DNA from 3 places in the Alteromonas sp. ABH4_453 genome. Region 1 is predicted to be linked to each of the others. Evidence: predicted binding sites of a transcription regulator. Region 1 holds the regulator's gene; each other region holds the start of a gene.
What was found. The regulator FliA, encoded in region 1, starts transcription of late flagellar genes. The targets are predictions, from matches to a motif close to CTAAAGNTNNNNNNNNNNNNGCCGATA.

Region 1 (5,899 bases):
CAACAAACGCTAAGCACGCTAATGAAATTGCTTCGCACTTAGACTTTTCAGAGGCGTTTATTGACGATATAGAAAATCAATCATCTGTTGAAGATACTGTTAGTCAACACGCTTTCCCAGAACATCAAGCCTCAAGCATGGGCGAAACGTCGGTATCTCAGTCGGCAGAACTTGCACAAATCAAAGAAGAGTTAGCTTCACTTCGCGATGTATTACAGTATCAAGTTGCCGATTTAATGGAAGCGAAGAACAAGCGTCAAAAACCTGTTCATCAATACCTAGTGACGCGATTAACTGATATGGGTTTAAGTAGCGCGCTTGCAACACAGCTTATTAGCTATACACCAGCCCACTACAACGAACGTGACGCATGGGTTTATCTTCTTAACCTATTGGCTAATCGCATAAATGTTACTGGAAACGATATACTTAGTGCACAAGGTGCTGTTGCACTGGTAGGACCAACCGGTACCGGTAAAACAACTACTGTTGCGAAGCTTGCAGCCCGTTATGCGCAGAAATATGGTGCAGAGTCGGTTGCAATGATCACTATAGATACATATAGAATTGCAGCCTATGAGCAGCTAGCGACATACGGAAAGATCATTGGCTGCACGGTGAGAAAAGCACAGACTAGTGAAGAACTGGCTGATTTATTATTCCAACTTCGCCATAAGCGACTAGTATTGATTGATACAGCAGGTTTTAGTCAACGTGACAGTCGATTAATTAAGCAAATTAAGCAGTTCGACAACGGCCAAATGCCAAAAGTAAAAAAATATTTGGTAGCGCAAGCGAATACGCAATATCCTGCTTTGCAGAGAATTATTCAGGCGTATGATGATATTGAACTAAGTGGCTGTATTTTCACAAAGTTAGATGAATGCTACTCTTTGGGAGAGGTGCTTAGTGCAGCAGTTGAATACCAACTACCGGTTAGTTATGTCACCGATGGTCAAAAAGTGCCTGAAGACATTAAGATTGCAGAAGCGAAATCTTTGGTTTCCGCTGCTGCAAAGCTTTATAAAAAGTACGGTTTGAATCATACTAGTAGTAACAACGCAATTAAAACAGCATAAGCAGTATGATTGACGATCAAGCGAGTAGCTTAAGAAAAATGAAGCAATCACGGTTAATCAAAGTAATCGCCGTCACTGGTGGTAAAGGTGGCGTAGGTAAAACGAACATTACACTGAACACCGCTATCGCGATGGCGAAGCAGGGTAAGCGAGTAATGGTTCTTGACGCTGACCTTGGCCTTGCCAACGTAGATGTCATGTTAGGGCTAAGGGTTGAGAAAAACCTATCTCACGTGCTCTCTGGAGAATGCACGTTGGACGAAGTGTTAGTGACCGGTCCTCACGGCATTAAGATTGCGCCTGCCACATCAGGCACGCAGTCAATGGCAGAGCTTTCACCAACGCAACACGCTGGTTTGATCAGAGCGTTTAGCGAATTACGCTCTCAGATAGATGTGCTAATCGTCGACACCGCGGCAGGCATATCAGACATGGTATTGAGCTTTTCAAAGGCCTCACAAGATATCATGGTCGTTGTATGCGATGAACCAACATCTTTAACAGATGCTTACGCACTAATAAAAATTCTTAACCGCGAGCACGGAGTTTTTCGTTTCAAAGTCGTAGCCAATATGGTTCGCGATGTGCGTGAAGGTCAGGAATTATTTAGCAAATTAAGCAAAGTGACAGGGCGTTTTCTCGATGTTGCTCTAGAATTAGTGGCGACAGTGCCATTCGACGAGAATATTCGCAAGGCGGTGCGCAAGCAAACTGCTATTGTTGACGCCTTTCCAGGCTCTCCGGCAGCAGTAGCGATAACTAAGTTGGCAAGTAAAGCACTTACGTGGCCAATTCCAGCGCAGCCCGGTGGACACTTAGAGTTTTTCATTGAACAATTAGTTGCAGAAAAAGCCGTAGGAAGTCAGCGTTGAACAGCAAGGCAGCCGCTTATCAACAACAAACAGATAAATCGCAGTTAGTCGAAAGACATGCGCCTCTGGTAAAGCGAATTGCGCATCATTTGATTGCGCGACTGCCTGCCAGCGTACTTGTTGATGACCTTATTCAATCAGGCATGATTGGGTTGCTAGAAGCCGCACGAAACTTTGACGGCTCTAAAGGCGCAAGTTTCGAAACCTTTGCAGGAATTCGGATCCGTGGTGCCATGCTCGACGAAATACGAAAAGGTGATTGGACCCCGCGTTCTGTTCACCGTAACGGCCGCGCCATAACGGAAGCGATATCTCAAGTAGAGAGCGAGACAGGGCGCGATGCACGAGATTCTGATATTGCTGACAAGCTTAACGTAAGCTTGCAGGATTATCACCAGATGCTTAATGAAGTAAATGCCGGAAAGCTGGTGGGTATTGAAGATTTAGGTGTGTCGGAAGATGTTATTACTACTGAACAAAGTAGAGGTAGTGACGCACCGTTAGAAGATTTAATGCAGGGTGCTTTTCAAAAAGCGCTTGCCCATGCAATTACGACATTACCTGAGCGAGAAGCGATTGTACTTTCACTTTATTACGATGAAGAACTAAACTTAAGAGAAATAGGCGAAGTTCTTGATGTAAGCGAGTCGAGAGTCAGTCAAATTCATAGTCAAGCCATGTTAAAACTCAAATCACGAATGAAGTCGTGGCAAGCTGACGAAGAATAGAGATTAATAACAATTAACCCCTCACTGGAGGCTATTTTGGACAAAAGCATGAAAATTCTCGTGGTCGATGACTTTTCTACCATGAGACGAATCATCAAAAACCTGCTTAAAGATTTGGGTTTTGCCAACATCCAGGAAGCGGATGACGGAAGCACTGCATTACCTATGTTACAACAGGGCGATTTCGACTTTGTTGTGACCGATTGGAATATGCCTGGTATGCAGGGCATCGATTTGCTTCGCGCTATAAGAGCAGACGACAAGCTTAAGCATTTGCCTGTGCTTATGGTTACTGCGGAAGCGAAAAAAGAGCAAATCGTTGCAGCGGCGCAAGCAGGTGTAAACGGTTATGTTGTAAAACCGTTCACAGCAGCAACACTAAAAGAAAAATTAGATAAAATATTCGAACGTTTAGGTTGATCCAGACGCTCACCAGATAAATGAGGTTCACTGGATGTCAACGAATGTAAACGTTCCAATATCGTTAGAGGAAGCAAAACAACTTGTCGCTTTTCTTGAAGAAGGCGATAAGACTTCAGCTAACGCACTACTTGAAGCCGTCTCAATGAAAGAGAATGTTGAGTTGTTTGCTGAAGTAGGAAAATTGACGCGTCAACTCCACGACGCGTTGAATAACTTTCAAATAGACGACCGCATCAAAAATTTAGCTACAGATGACATTCCTGATGCGCAATCCCGCCTTACCTACGTAATTGAAGAAACTGAAAAAGCTGCTAATACTACTATGGATGCCGTTGAGGCGAGCATGCCGATAGCAGAAATGCTGTCGGAGCGGATCGAAAAGGTCATGCCAGAGTGGAAGAAGCTTATGAATCGCCAAATCGAACTAGGTGAATTTAAGGCTTTATGCGCAGACTTAGACGAATTATTGGAAGAAGGTTCGGCTCAATCAGCTAAACTTACACAACTGCTTACCGAAGTGTTGATGGCACAGGGCTATCAAGACTTAACAGGGCAGGTTATTCGTCGCGTTATCGACCTTGTTAAAGAGGTAGAAGATAGTCTTGTAAACATGCTTACCATGTTTGGGGAACGCGACGGTACAGAACACACTAAACCATCTAGCGATAAGGCCGATAAGGTTGATGGTGTAGAGGCGGAAGGCCCAATCATTGATGCTGACCAACGAGACGATGTCGTTTCAGGTCAAGATGATGTAGATGATCTTCTGTCTAGCTTAGGTTTTTAGGGGAGCGGGTGCATGTCGTTTGATGTTGACGAGGATATATTACAGGACTTTTTGGTTGAGGCCGGAGAGATACTTGAACAATTACAAGAACAGCTCGTTGATCTTGAGAACAATCCTGAAGATGCGGATTTACTAAATGCAATTTTCCGCGGCTATCACACAGTAAAAGGGGGAGCTGGCTTCCTTTCTCTCACTGAGTTAGTTGAAATTTGTCACGGTGCAGAAAACGTTTTTGACGTAATGCGCAATGGCCAAAGAACGCTAACACCTGAATTAATGGATATTATTTTGCAGGCCACGGATGTGGTCGTTGAAATGTTCGAGCGCGTAAAAGCGCGCGAACCATTGGAGCCTGCAGATGCACACCTAGTGGACGTCTTACACAAATTAAGTCGCCCAGAATCTCCAGATGAAAACATATTCGATAACGCTAGTGCGCCCGCTGCCGAGCCAGAGGTGGTTGCTGAAGAGCCTGAGTTAGTTATAGAAGAGCCAGCACCGTCAACGTCTGATGCTAATGACAGTAGTGGTGGTATTGACGAAATTACCGAAGATGAGTTTGAGGCTCTTCTTGATGAGCTTCATGGTTCGGGTGCCCCAGGGCAGTCAGCACCAGCTAAAAGCGAACCTGCTAAGTCATCAGCGCCGGCGGCGAGTTCAGATAGCGATGATATTACCGACGAAGAGTTCGAAGCACTGTTAGACGACCTTCACGGAAAAGGTAAATTTAGCAGTGAAGAAAAGGCGGCTGCGCCAGCACCAGCATCTGCAACGCCATCTTCATCAGCAACCAGCGCAGGTGACGAAGAAATTACCGACGATGAATTCGAAGCGCTACTAGACCAGTTACATGGTTCTGGCCAAGGGCCGACTAAGCAGGGCGCGGCGTCAACGACGCCAGAGCCTCCTGTAGATAAAGCAGCAACAGAAGCTGTTCAGAAAGCAAAACAAGCTGCGCCAGCCGCGCCTAAAGCGACACCAGCGCCTAGCGCTGCAGCGCCAGCTAAAACAAGCGCACCTGCTGCGCCTAAAGCAGCGCCGAAAAAAGACGAGAAGAAGGCGGCACCTGCTGCGCCTCCTGCTGAGACTACAGTACGTGTAGATACCAAGCGCCTTGACCAAATCATGAACATGGTAGGTGAACTCGTACTAGTGAGAAACAGGCTCATTAGCTTAGGTATCAACAGTAACGACGAAAGCATGTCAAAAGCCATCGCCAACTTAGATGTGGTAACGGGTGACTTGCAAGGTGCGGTAATGAAAACCCGCATGCAGCCTATCAAGAAGGTGTTTGGTCGTTTCCCTCGTGTTGTTCGAGACCTCGCGAGAAGCTTAAAGAAAGAAATTACCTTAGAGTTGGTGGGTGAAGAAACCGATTTAGATAAAAACTTGGTCGAAGCTCTGGCCGATCCCCTCGTGCATTTGGTGAGAAACTCTGTCGACCATGGTATTGAGATGCCGGATGACCGTGCTGCTGCGGGTAAGCCTCGCATGGGTACGGTTCAGCTATCAGCATCTCAAGAGGGCGATCACATTCTTCTTACTATCGAAGATGATGGTAAGGGAATGGATGCAGAGAAGCTAAAAGAGATCGCTATTAGTCGTGGCGTATTAGATGCGGATGCAGCAGCGCGTATGTCTGACGTTGAGGCGTTTAACTTGATATTTGCACCAGGCTTTTCCACTAAGACTGAAATTAGCGATATTTCTGGTCGTGGTGTGGGTATGGACGTGGTTAAGACCAAAATTAACCAGCTCAACGGTACCGTGAACATTGATTCGCAGCTAGGAAAAGGCACGCGACTAGATATCAAAGTCCCGCTAACATTGGCCATTCTCCCGACGCTAATGATTGTTGTAGGAAAACAGACCTTTGCGTTACCATTAGGTGCGGTGAACGAAATAATAAACATGGACATCAAGAAGACCAACACGGTCGATGGCCAGTTAACAATGATTGTTCGTTCAAAAGCAATTCCTTTGTTTTTCCTTGGTGAATGGCTAATCCGA
Region 2 (5,899 bases), on a different contig from region 1:
CGCGCGTTAACGAGTGCCGTTACACCTGAGCAAGCGGTTGAGTATGCGCTATCTTCAGGCGATGACTACGAACTTATTTTTACCGTAAGTGAAGAACAGCGCGGTAGCTTAGAAACCTCATTGGCGAGCACAAATGTAAAGGCTACCTGTATCGGACAATTAACCGGTCATAACGGTACGCTTTCATTACTTAAGGACAATGAAAAGTACACGCCCATTAATCCGTCTGGTTACGAGCACGCCTTTTAGGCAACCACACACTCTACAAGACCAATAAGAAGGAAGAAGCATGCAGGCTGAATATCGCGCAAGAGTAAGTATGAAAAATCCCGTTCATTTTCTTGCGCTAGGTTTTGGTAGTGGGCTTGTTCCCTTCATGCCGGGAACCTTTGGCTCATTTGCAGCATTGCCGCTTCTTATCGCGTGCAGCCAGATTTCTATGATTTCCTTTATTGCACTCACGCTAATCTTTTCTGTTGTGGGTATTTACCTGTGTGGCAAGACTGCTGACGATATGCAGGTTCACGATCATGGCTCTATTGTGTGGGATGAAATTGCGGGCATGTTTGTGACCTTTCTGTTTGTACCTATTTCAGCGTCCTCTTTGCTTGTAGGCTTTGTTCTATTCAGGCTTTTCGATATCTTAAAGCCTTGGCCAATAGGTATTATCGATAAGCGCTTACACGGCGGTACAGGCATTATGCTTGACGATCTTATAGCGGGAGCGATGGCGTGCGGTTGCTTGCATGTGATGATGGTGTTTTGGCCAGCAGCACTAGCTTTGTTTTAATTGATTACGAATATTCGCCGCCATTTGGTTAGACTTACCGAAAGCCAGTTGGCAGTGAGTAAACTATTTACAGAAAAGCCCGCAAAATAGCGGGCTTTTTAATGTTTTAGTGATAGCTTTTAGACTCAATTAATTAGCGCTTAAACTACCAGCTGCAGCAATAATGCCTTCAGCATCCAAACCGTGTTCTTTGTACATTTCTTGCTGCGTACCCTGAAGAACAAAGCTATCAGGTAGACCCAACATCTTCACTGTTTTTAACACGCCGTTTTGCTGCAAGTGCTCAAGTACTGCACTACCAGCACCGCCCATAATACAGCCGTCTTCTAGCGTAATAAGCGCGTTGTGTTCACTGGCTGCTTTTAAAACGGCATCGCCGTCTAACGGCTTAATGAAACGCATGTCGATAACGGTAGCGTCAAGGGCTTCTGCAGCTTCAAGCGCAAAGAGTAATAAACAGCCGAAGTTCAAGATAGCAACGCTTTCAGATTTATCTTTCGAGGTTTCTCGACAGGTACGTGATTTACCTATTTCAAGTTCCGCCATCGCCTCATCTGGCGTAATCCCCGTGCCAGCACCACGAGGATAGCGGACTGCAGCTGGTTTTTGTAGCTTGTGACCCGTATAGAGCATTTGGCGACATTCATTTTCATCTGAAGGAGCCATAACCACCATATTTGGAATACAGCGAAGGAAGGCGATATCAAACGCCCCTTGGTGGGTAGGGCCATCGGCGCCCACAATACCCGCTCTGTCTATAGCAAATAATACCGGTAAGTCTTGAATTGCCACATCGTGAATAAGCTGATCGTAAGCGCGCTGAAGGAACGATGAATAAATCGCAACAACCGCATTCATACCGTCTTTGGCAAGACCGGCGCCAAAGGTCACAGCATGCTGTTCGGCAATGGCAACATCGAAGTATTGTTCAGGAAAACGCTGGGAAAACTCAACCATGCCTGAGCCTTCGCGCATGGCAGGTGTTACAGCCATTAGTTTCGAGTCTTGCGCGGCCATATCACACAGCCACTTACCAAAAATAGCCGAGTAAGTAGGGGCAGAAGGCTTCGACTTTGGCAGGGCGTTATCTGCTGGATTAAATTTTGGCACCGCGTGAAACTTGATCGGGTCTTCTTCAGCAACGGCGTAGCCCTTTCCTTTCTTTGTTACAACATGTAGAAGCTGAGGGCCCTCAAAATTACGCATATTGCGAAGGGTATCGACTACAGCGTTCACATCGTGACCGTCAATAGGACCAATGTAATTAAAGCCTAACTCTTCAAAGATAGTACCAGGCACCACCATACCTTTAAGGTGCTCTTCTGCACGGCTGGCAAACTCTTTAATAGGTGGTACATTGCTTAACAGCTTTTTGCCGCCATCCCGTATTGAGTTGAAAAAATTGCCAGTAAGTAAGCGCGCAAGATGACTATTTAATGCGCCCACGTTTTCAGAAATAGACATTTCGTTGTCGTTAAGTACAACCACCATGTCTTTTTTGATATCGCCGGCGTGGTTAAGGGCTTCAAACGCCATACCTGCAGTCATTGCACCGTCGCCGATAACGGCCACCACTTTGCGGTCTTTACCTTCTTTTTCCGCTGCTACAGCCATACCCAAAGCGGCGCTAATCGATGTGGAAGAATGGCCCACGGCAAAGGTGTCATAGTCGCTCTCAGGCGGCCATGGGAAAGGATGCAGGCCATTCTTTTGACGAATGGTACTCATGCGCTCTGCACGGCCAGTAAGAATTTTATGAGGATAGGCTTGGTGCCCTACGTCCCACAACAAACGGTCAAAAGGTGTGTTGTATACATAATGTAACGCGACAGTAAGCTCTACCGTGCCTAAGCCGGAAGCGAAGTGACCACTGGTTTGGCTTACGCTATTAAGTAAGTACTCACGCAACTCATCGGAGAGCTCGCGTAATTTATCCTGGGGCAGTTGCCTCAATTTTTCAGGTGTTTGCGCAAGCGCAAGCGTTGGGTAATGTTGGAGATCTAAACTCATGTACTTATTATCTTTTTCAACATGGCGCGTGGCTAATGGTCACGTTTCACCAAAAGCTCGCTAAACGCAATTAAACTGTCGGTATTGTAGGGTAAACGCGTCAATGCTTGAAGTGCATTATTATGAAGCATTTCTAATTCTTGTTTAGCGCCAGCCATTCCGAGCTTGGCGGGAAACGTGTTTTTACCCAATGCTTCGTCTGACCCTGCCGGTTTACCTAATTTCTCGCTGCTGCCTTCAACGTCTAAAATGTCGTCTTGAACTTGGAAAGCTAGACCAATATCGGCGGCATAAGCCATTAAGTCAGTTTTAGTTTGTGGCAGTAAGCCTTCACTGACAATAGCGACCATTTCAACACAGGCTTTCAGCAAAGCCCCAGTTTTTAGCCTGTGAAGCTGTTTCAGTTCTTCTATCGAGATGGCTTTACCTGTACTGGCTAGGTCAATAGCCTGGCCACCACACATGCCTACGTAGCCAGCACTTTTTGCGAGCACAGACAATAACTGACCACGCTTTGTTTCGGCGTACGCACTTAGTGGCACATCGGCTAAAACCGTGAATGCGAGGGCTTGCAGCGCGTCGCCAGCTAAAATAGCCGTAGCTTCGTCAAAGGCGATATGGCAGGTTGGCATTCCGCGACGCAAGTCGTCATCGTCCATGGCGGGTAAATCGTCGTGCACTAATGAATAGGCGTGTACGCATTCAATCGCCATGCTAATGGCCATCTGGTCTTTTTTGGGCACGTCTAACGTGTTGCCAACAACCTGAACCAAAAGGGGACGCATGCGCTTACCACCAGCCAACAAGGCGTGGCGCATGGCGTCTTTTAGGCGTGGCGCGTAATCGGGTAAATCATCAATTAACGTAAGAAGAGATGCATCAGTTTGTTGTTTAACTTGTTGATGCAAAGCAGAAAAATTCATATATTGCCTGTTAGTTAAAAATGAACGAGTTACGGCTGTTCACTTTCAGGAAGAGTTTGAAGGGTTTCTTCGCCTTGTTCACTGAGTAGTATTTTTACTTTTTGTTCGGCGTTTTCGAGTGATTGCTGGCCTTGGCGGGACAGTGCAATTCCGCGCTCAAATTTTTCTAGTGCTTTATTCAAAGGCAGATCACCGTTTTCCATTTCGTTAACGATAGCTTCTAGTTCTGATAAAGTTTCTTCAAAAGACGCTGATGCTTTTTCTGTCGTCATAAAACACTCAATATAGTGGCCAAAATACATATATCGGGCACATTAACCGAGGGCTGCACAAGGGTCAAATGGTTTGTCCGTATATCGCCTATATCACTGCGACATAGCTTTTTTTTCACGCAGTTGAGCAAACAGGACAAACAGAAACTGTGCTATATTCGTGTTGGGTAGTTATATTACTTTTAAATGTGAGGTGACAGCGTGTGCCTAACGTGAACTCTATGAATAGGCAAACTCATCGTTTTTAAATGTATTGGGAAATGCGGGAGTTATTAACACGCTTCATAAATAACAAATAAATGTGATATTTTTCAATAATGTCGTTTTAGTATTTCTATCTCTTGCCGATAGAATTACTGTACATCAACAGCACTGTCTGCGCATAAATGGGGAAGAGTGAGTGGATTTAGCAACCGTCATAGGTATGTTGGGCGCTATTGGTTTCATAGTTATGGCTATGATTCTAGGCGGCAGTTTAGGCATGTTCATCGACGTCCAATCAATATTAATTGTATTTGGTGGGACCTTGTTCGTTGTTTTGTCACAGTTTACTTTAGGTCAGTTCTTCGGTGCAGGTAAGATCGCTGGTAAAGCCTTCATGTTCAAAATTGAATCGCCAGAAGAGCTTATTGAAAAAATTGTAGAGATGGCAGATGCAGCGCGAAAAGGTGGCTTTCTCGCCTTAGAAGAGGCGGAAATCTCCAATGAATTTATGCAAAAGGGCGTAGATATGTTGGTTGACGGCCATGATATAGAGGTGGTCAGAGAAACACTTGCTAAAGATATATCCATGACGTCAGAAAGACACGATTTCGGCGCATCATTTTTCAAAGGCATGGGCGATATTGCACCGGCTATGGGTATGATCGGTACCTTGATTGGTTTGGTTGCCATGCTATCAAACATGGATGACCCGAAAGCTATCGGCCCGGCAATGGCGGTAGCACTACTTACTACGCTCTATGGAGCTTTTTTCGCCAACGTTATTTGTTTGCCTATAGCTTTTAAATTGGCCGTACGGGCAGGAGAAGAGAAGCTCAATCAAAGTCTTGTTCTTGATGGTATTGTCGGCATCGCTGACGGTCAAAACCCGCGAGTTATTGAGGGTGTACTGAAAAACTATCTTGCTGCAAGTAAGCGTGGAAGCGCAGAGGAAGAGTAATGGCCGAAGAAGAATGCCCCAAATGCCCCCCCGAGGGGCTTCCAGCCTGGATGGGAACCTTCGCAGACTTAATGTCTTTGCTTATGTGCTTTTTTGTACTTTTGCTTTCATTCTCCGAAATGGACGTGCTCAAATTTAAGCAAATAGCGGGCTCAATGAAGTTTGCATTCGGTGTGCAAAACAAAATTGAAGTAAAAGACATTCCTAAAGGGACCAGTGTTATTGCTATGGAGTTTCGACCTGGTAAGCCTGATCCCACGCCAATTGAATCTATTCAGCAGCAAACCAACGAAATGACTCAGCAAATGCTAGAATTTCAGGCGGGAAATGAGGATTCAGCCGGCGGCAGGCAAAAGCAGCGCGGCGAACAACGGGGCGGTCAGTCTCAACAAACGGCTACTGAGTCATCCTCATCCGCTGAACAAAGCACTGACCAATCTCAAATGGCAGAATTGATGAAAAAAGTGGCTCAACAATTGGAAAAACAAATTTTAGACGGGTCGGTTGAGATGGAGTCGCTGGGGCAGCAGCTTACCATTCGAATTAGAGAAAATGGTTCGTTTTCCGCCGGCTCTGCTTTCTTACAGCCTCAGTTTCAGCCCGTATTACGAAAAATTGGTGTGCTGTTAGCAGATGTACCCGGAGAAATTGAGATTTCTGGGCATAGCGATGGTCAACATATTGCTAACGAGTTATATCGCTCAAACTGGGATTTATCATCACAACGAGCAGTAGCGGTAGC
Region 3 (5,899 bases), on a different contig from region 1:
TCAGTAGCTTTATCGAAGTACAGTCGGTTCGTTTGATGAAGGATCGCAAAACCGGGAAAAGAAAAGGTTACGGTTTTATTGAGGTTGTCACTGATGATCTAAGTAGTGTTATCAATAAAACTAACGACTCAATCTTTCAGGAACGAACACTTAAGGTTCGTCCTGCAAAGGATAAAGTCGAACACGCATAGTCCTGTATACTCAGTATCAGTTATTCAAAAAAAGCCCGGTTAGCTTTGCTCCCGGGCTTTTTATTTTGGTAGACCATTAACTTTCGCTAGTTTCAGCAGATTGAGGAAGACCCTCTAACAGGGTTTGGTTAAACGAGCGGAATCTATTTATTGCTGATATAAGGTCGGGTACCTGAACATCTTCCATCTCGTTAATAATGCCAGCGATTAACGCATTATAGTCTTCACTACTTTCTAACTTACTTTCTGCGTTAGCAAAGGTATCCATCATCTTCTCTAGATATTGAGCGATTGGACTAACCACATTACCGTATTTAGCGTTGTCGCTTTTATCCTCGTTGTAGTGCTGGATATTCTCGTATGTTTTTAACACTTCGGTTTGTGTAGTCCTATTCAACTGTAACGCATAGCCAACCAACTCTTTATCGTCAAAGCCTAAACTTAGTGCCTCTTCGAACGCTTTGTCTATATCTCCGCTGTAGAAAGTATCGGCAAGATCCTGAACTTGACCGACCAAATCAGCGATCGATTCCAGCTCATCTTCATCAAGTTCGCCTTTCAATGAAAAGCTAATACCGCTTCGTTCATAGTATTGGTAAGAAGTCTGTTGTTGGTATGATGCTGAAAAATTGTTTTCGCCTTGTTCACCACTACCGCCTGATTGCTCCTGAGATGCCTGTGCCTGGAAGTTAAGTTGTTGAGAGGCTTGGAACGAGCGAAGACTTTCAAAACTAAAACTCACTTCGTCCCCATCTTTAGTTCGAATCAGCAAGCTACCGCTTTTCTCATCTGATGCAGCTACTGCGTTTAAGGATGAAAGTGATACCGCGCTCGGCTGCTGTCGACCAAATATGTCAGTTTCTAGATCATCAATACCTGTATCGATGAGATCACGACTTTTGGTTATACCTTGTTCAATCTCATCATTCATAAACCCAGCGAGATCTTTTTCTGCCATTGCGAAACCGCGGCTTACTCCATCTCTTGCTTGGCTAAAGAGCCCGGCAAGCTTTTCTTCGCTGGCACCTCCATCAGCTGCGCCGCGAATAACACTGCCTACGAACTTAAGTACATTTCGGGCTACTTTTTCAAAATCGAATAAGCCGTTTGACTTTTCTTCAAGATTTTTCTCTTTGGTTTCTTGTGGTTTTTGCCCATCTATTTCCAACGCTTGATTAATATTGCTACTTACCACGCGCAAGCCGATACTCGTTTGGCTACTTGAAACAGATACTGAAGCCGCTTGTTGCTTCGAGAACTCAGCGGCTTGCTGCAATCCATCTTGCTTCAACTGCTTTTTAAGCGCTTCATTCGGGTGAACCGTTGCCTTTTGATCCGCTTTCTGATCAACCTTTTGGTCTCCCATAAAAGCTTTTATTTGACCCACGTTCATAATTTGATCCTCACTATCCTCATTCTTATTATCGGCAAAGAATCAATATTGTTTAATTTTAATACAGCATTTTTTTCTAAAAGCTATTTAGGTAATCACGCTAATTAATAATGAAGAAGTCGGGAGCGCTTGTTGCAGTTATTTTTTAAGGGACTACAATTCGCGACCTCAACAATGAATGGAGAATTTTATGACCACCACTGAACAACAACGCTATCAAGATCAGTTAGACGAAAAAGTTAATCGTCTCGGTGCGTTGCTTTCTCCATTCAATGCCCCAGAGCTTTCAGTGTTCCCATCTCAGCCAACGCACTATCGTATGCGTGCGGAGTTTAGAGTATGGCATGAGGGTGATGACTTATTTCACATAATGTTTAATCAGGAAACAAAAGAAAAATATCGTGTGGATAGCTTTCCTCCTGCGTGTAAAGCAATAAACGATGCAATGGAACTTCTGCTTGAAGAAGTAAGACCAAACGAAACTCTAAGAAAAAAGTTATTTCAAATCGACTACCTTTCTGCACTGTCTGGCGAACTTGTTATAAGCCTTTTATACCATCGTCAATTAGATGAAGAATGGCAAGTGGCTGCAAAAGCATTACAAGCAACACTTGAGACTCACTTTCCCAAAGTAAACATCATCGGTCGCGCTAGAAAACAAAAACTCATTATCGACAACGATTTTGTGATTGAGCGTTTGCCAGTAAACGGTAGAGAATTCGTTTTCAAACATATAGAAAACAGTTTTACCCAGCCTAACGCTGAAGTGAACTGTAAAATGATTGAATGGGCTCTAGATTGTGTAAAGCCGCTCTCGGGCGATTTACTGGAAATGTATTGTGGTGCCGGCAACTTTTCACTTCCGTTAGCCCTTCACTTTGATAATGTAGTGGGTACCGAAATAGCTAAACCTTCGGTGCAGGCTGCTCAGTTTAACATTGAGCAAAATCAGCTTAATAATGTGAAGATTGTAAGACTCGCCGCTGAAGAATTCACTCAGGCTATGAAGGGCGAGCGTACGTTTAGTCGCTTAGAAGGCATTGATTTAAGCACTTATAATTTCACCACTGTATTGGTCGACCCTCCAAGAGCTGGATTAGATGAAGATTCACTTAGAATGATTCAGGATTACGATAATATTGTATATATCTCATGTAACCCCGAAACATTGGCGCAGAACCTTGAGCTTTTGAGCGAAACTCATAACGTTGTGCAGTCTGCGCTTTTCGATCAATTTCCATTCACTCATCATATTGAGGCTGGGGTTCTTCTTACACGCAAAAGCTAATTTGCGTGTAAGTAAGGAAAAATCTCACACTGAAATATAATTTGGAAGAACACTTTATACTGTAAATTCTTTTCCGCGCTAGGCTTTTTGCGTAGCGCCCACTTGAACAAAGCGAAGTTGCGCTTTCACTCTTTCGCCGATTTCACTTCTAAGCTTATCATCTGCTTCTAATGCTTCAGCTCCGGCACTAAAGACCAGTCTTACCATTGCATCGGCTTGTAACTGAGCGCAAGCGTATTCCACGCCTTGCTGTTCGATAATGTAGTCAGTAAGTTCATCAATGAAATGTTGAATTTCTCTGAATACTGCAAGTCGGTAAGCCGACGACGTACCGGTATGCTCTCGCAGTAATAATCGAAATACATTTGTATTGGCCGCGATGAACTCCATGAAGGTTTCAACAGAGGTATGAATGACGCCGCCGCCTGAAGCTATGCGCCTTCTAGCCTGACGCATAAGCTGTCGAAGCGCTAAACCCGCTTCATCCACCAACGTTAAACCCAACTCGTCCATATCTTTAAAGTGCCGATAAAAAGACGTGGGGGCAATGCCTGCTTCTCGGGCAACTTCGCGCAAGCTAATTGCCGATAAACTGCGGTTTTCGTCTAGCAGTGAAAACGCAGCATGGATGATATTCTGGCGGGTTTTTAATTTCTGTTCTTGTCGGCTCACGTTTGCACCCTGTGTTCATTAACTTTTAATGGTCTGATGATTTTTTAACTTTAGAGACTACTCTCAACGTCATCTGAATAACCATTAACGCAATCGAACCTCGTACATCAAAGACTAGCATGCATAGTCTATCTCAACATCTACTCATCAGGAAAGAGAAACAAAATCATCTCTTTAATAAACAAAGGTTAAGCAGTTTTCGTCACGTTTTATCTGTGTTTTGACTACACTTGGCTATAATTAAACTTTACACATGTAAGCAGAACTAATCTTGGTTTTGCTTGCCTGAAGCCTCGTAAAACGATAAATTAGCGAACAGTTGTAAGCCAAGTTGTATAAAATGAAAAAACCTCCTCTTATCCTTACTAATGTGCTGGTATTTATAATATCAGGCGCAATTGCATTTATAGGTGTGCCGCTTTGGGTGGCATATCAGGGTATCGATTGGACAGAAATCGGTACCGCTATATTCCTATTCTATTTCACCGGTATGTCGATAACTGCTGGGTATCATCGCTTATGGTCACATAAAACCTATGATGCCAACATTGTAGTTCGTGTCATATTAGCGATTGGTGGTGCCATGGCCCTGCAAAATAGTATTTTGCACTGGTCGTCAGATCATCGCGTTCACCATCGCCATGTAGATGACAACGACAAAGATCCCTACTCTGCAAAGAAAGGGCTTTGGTTTGCGCACATCGGCTGGATGTTACGGGAGTATCAAGCTAAGCGTTACGATGATTACAGCAACTGTAAAGATCTACAAAAAGATAGCGTTGTGATGTGGCAGCATAAATACTACTTGCCTATTGTACTCGTTGCTAACTTTGGAATTACTGGTCTGTTGGGTTATCTTAACGGCGACGTGATGGGCATGATTTTGGTAGCCGGCGTACTTCGCCTAGTGCTAGTCCACCACGTAACCTTTTTCATTAATTCCCTTGCTCACTTCTGGGGTAGTCAGCCTTATACAGATAAGAATACGGCACGTGATAATGGCGTTTTAGCATTCTTCACGTTTGGTGAGGGTTATCACAACTATCATCACATATTTGAGTACGACTACCGCAATGGCATTCGTTGGTATCAGTTTGATCCAACTAAATGGCTAATTAAAGGGCTCTCTTATGTAGGTTTAACGTCGAATCTTCGCAAAGTACCTGAAGAGCGCATCGAAAAAGCCTTGGCGGCCATGCAGCTTCAAAGGGCAAGTGAAAAAGTATCGTTACTGCCGAATGCGGAAGAAATGATGCACACAATTCAAGAAGAGTACGACTTGTTGATGCAGCGTATGAGTGAATACTACGCCACGAAAAAACGCGTGATGCGCGTTAAGCAACGCACCTTAAAGCGGAGTATTGAAGGGCTTGAGCTTGCATATAAATATAAAGAGCTGAAACACGCCTTTGCTGTTCAGAAAGAAAAATGGACACAATTGCAGAGTTTGTCGCTTCAAATGGCGTAACTATTTTCTTTACTCTTGTATTCGTAGAAAACCACATAAGCCCATGCTTATGTGGTTTTTTTTGATCTATAGTTTGAATGACACTTCAAGTAAGGTAGTTATACTGGAGTTTGGAAGATTGGGATAAAAACTTAGCTTTATTCTAAGTTCGATGTTCACGCTACATAATAAACTGAATTATGGCGGTTACTGTAATTTCAGACGCCACATCATAGAAGTAATAATACGGGAAGGTAACATGGCAACGAAGCAAAAAACAAAAGCTCCATCGTATCACTATGACGCAATAGTTATCGGCACAGGTCCTGGTGGAGAAGGTGTTGCAATGCAGCTTGCTAAAGCCGGAAAAAAAGTTGCTGTGGTGGAACGCTACGAAGCAGTAGGAGGTGGGTGTACCCATTGGGGCACTATTCCGTCGAAGGCGCTTCGACACTCTGTCAGTCGTCTAATTGAATATAATTCATCTCCCTTGTTTGCCGACAACCACCTAAGCAAAAGCCTGACTTTTTCTGACATTATGCGTCATGCTAGCGGTGTTGTTAAAAGCCAAACGCGACTTCGTTCTTCTTTTTATGACAGAAACCGCGTTACGCTTTTTCACGGCGAAGCCAGTTTTGTAGATGCGCATACGTTAGAGATCACCCGGAAAGATGGCTCAAAAGATACTGTCACTGCGGGCCAAATTGCTATAGCAACCGGTTCGAGGCCTTACTGCCCGAAAGATATCGATTTCACCCACCCACGAATTTATAACTCAGATACGATCTTGTCATTAGATCACGATCCTAAATCAATCATCATTTATGGTGCTGGAGTAATTGGGTCAGAATATGCCAGTATCTTCCGAGGACTAGGTGTAAAAGTAGACCTCGTTAATATGCGCGATC

Region 2: pomA (flagellar motor protein PomA) is a predicted target of FliA. The motif match lies at 4,319-4,345, and genes of this name have one in related genera.
Region 3: ACXAGV_RS18435 (DUF5610 domain-containing protein) is a predicted target of FliA. The motif match lies at 1,614-1,640, and genes of this name have one in related genera.

The regions. Positions count from the first base shown of each region.
Region 1 covers NZ_JBSWXP010000006.1:87,740-93,638, forward strand. Annotated here, with positions in the region: gene flhF (flagellar biosynthesis protein FlhF) at 1-1,079, shown strand, start outside; gene ACXAGV_RS13020 (MinD/ParA family protein) at 1,085-1,951, shown strand; gene ACXAGV_RS13025 (RNA polymerase sigma factor FliA) at 1,948-2,679, shown strand; gene cheY (chemotaxis response regulator CheY) at 2,716-3,099, shown strand; gene ACXAGV_RS13035 (protein phosphatase CheZ) at 3,134-3,889, shown strand; gene ACXAGV_RS13040 (chemotaxis protein CheA) at 3,902-5,899, shown strand, end outside.
Region 2 covers NZ_JBSWXP010000001.1:21,450-27,348, reverse strand. Annotated here, with positions in the region: gene thiL (thiamine-phosphate kinase) at 1-249, shown strand, start outside; gene ACXAGV_RS00120 (phosphatidylglycerophosphatase A family protein) at 290-790, shown strand; gene dxs (1-deoxy-D-xylulose-5-phosphate synthase) at 920-2,800, opposite strand; gene ACXAGV_RS00110 (farnesyl diphosphate synthase) at 2,833-3,723, opposite strand; gene xseB (exodeoxyribonuclease VII small subunit) at 3,753-3,995, opposite strand; gene pomA (flagellar motor protein PomA) at 4,396-5,157, shown strand; gene ACXAGV_RS00095 (flagellar motor protein MotB) at 5,157-5,899, shown strand, end outside.
Region 3 covers NZ_JBSWXP010000010.1:165,304-171,202, reverse strand. Annotated here, with positions in the region: gene ACXAGV_RS18440 (RNA recognition motif domain-containing protein) at 1-191, shown strand, start outside; gene ACXAGV_RS18435 (DUF5610 domain-containing protein) at 268-1,584, opposite strand; gene trmA (tRNA (uridine(54)-C5)-methyltransferase TrmA) at 1,775-2,872, shown strand; gene fabR (HTH-type transcriptional repressor FabR) at 2,951-3,544, opposite strand; gene ACXAGV_RS18420 (acyl-CoA desaturase) at 3,885-5,012, shown strand; gene sthA (Si-specific NAD(P)(+) transhydrogenase) at 5,251-5,899, shown strand, end outside.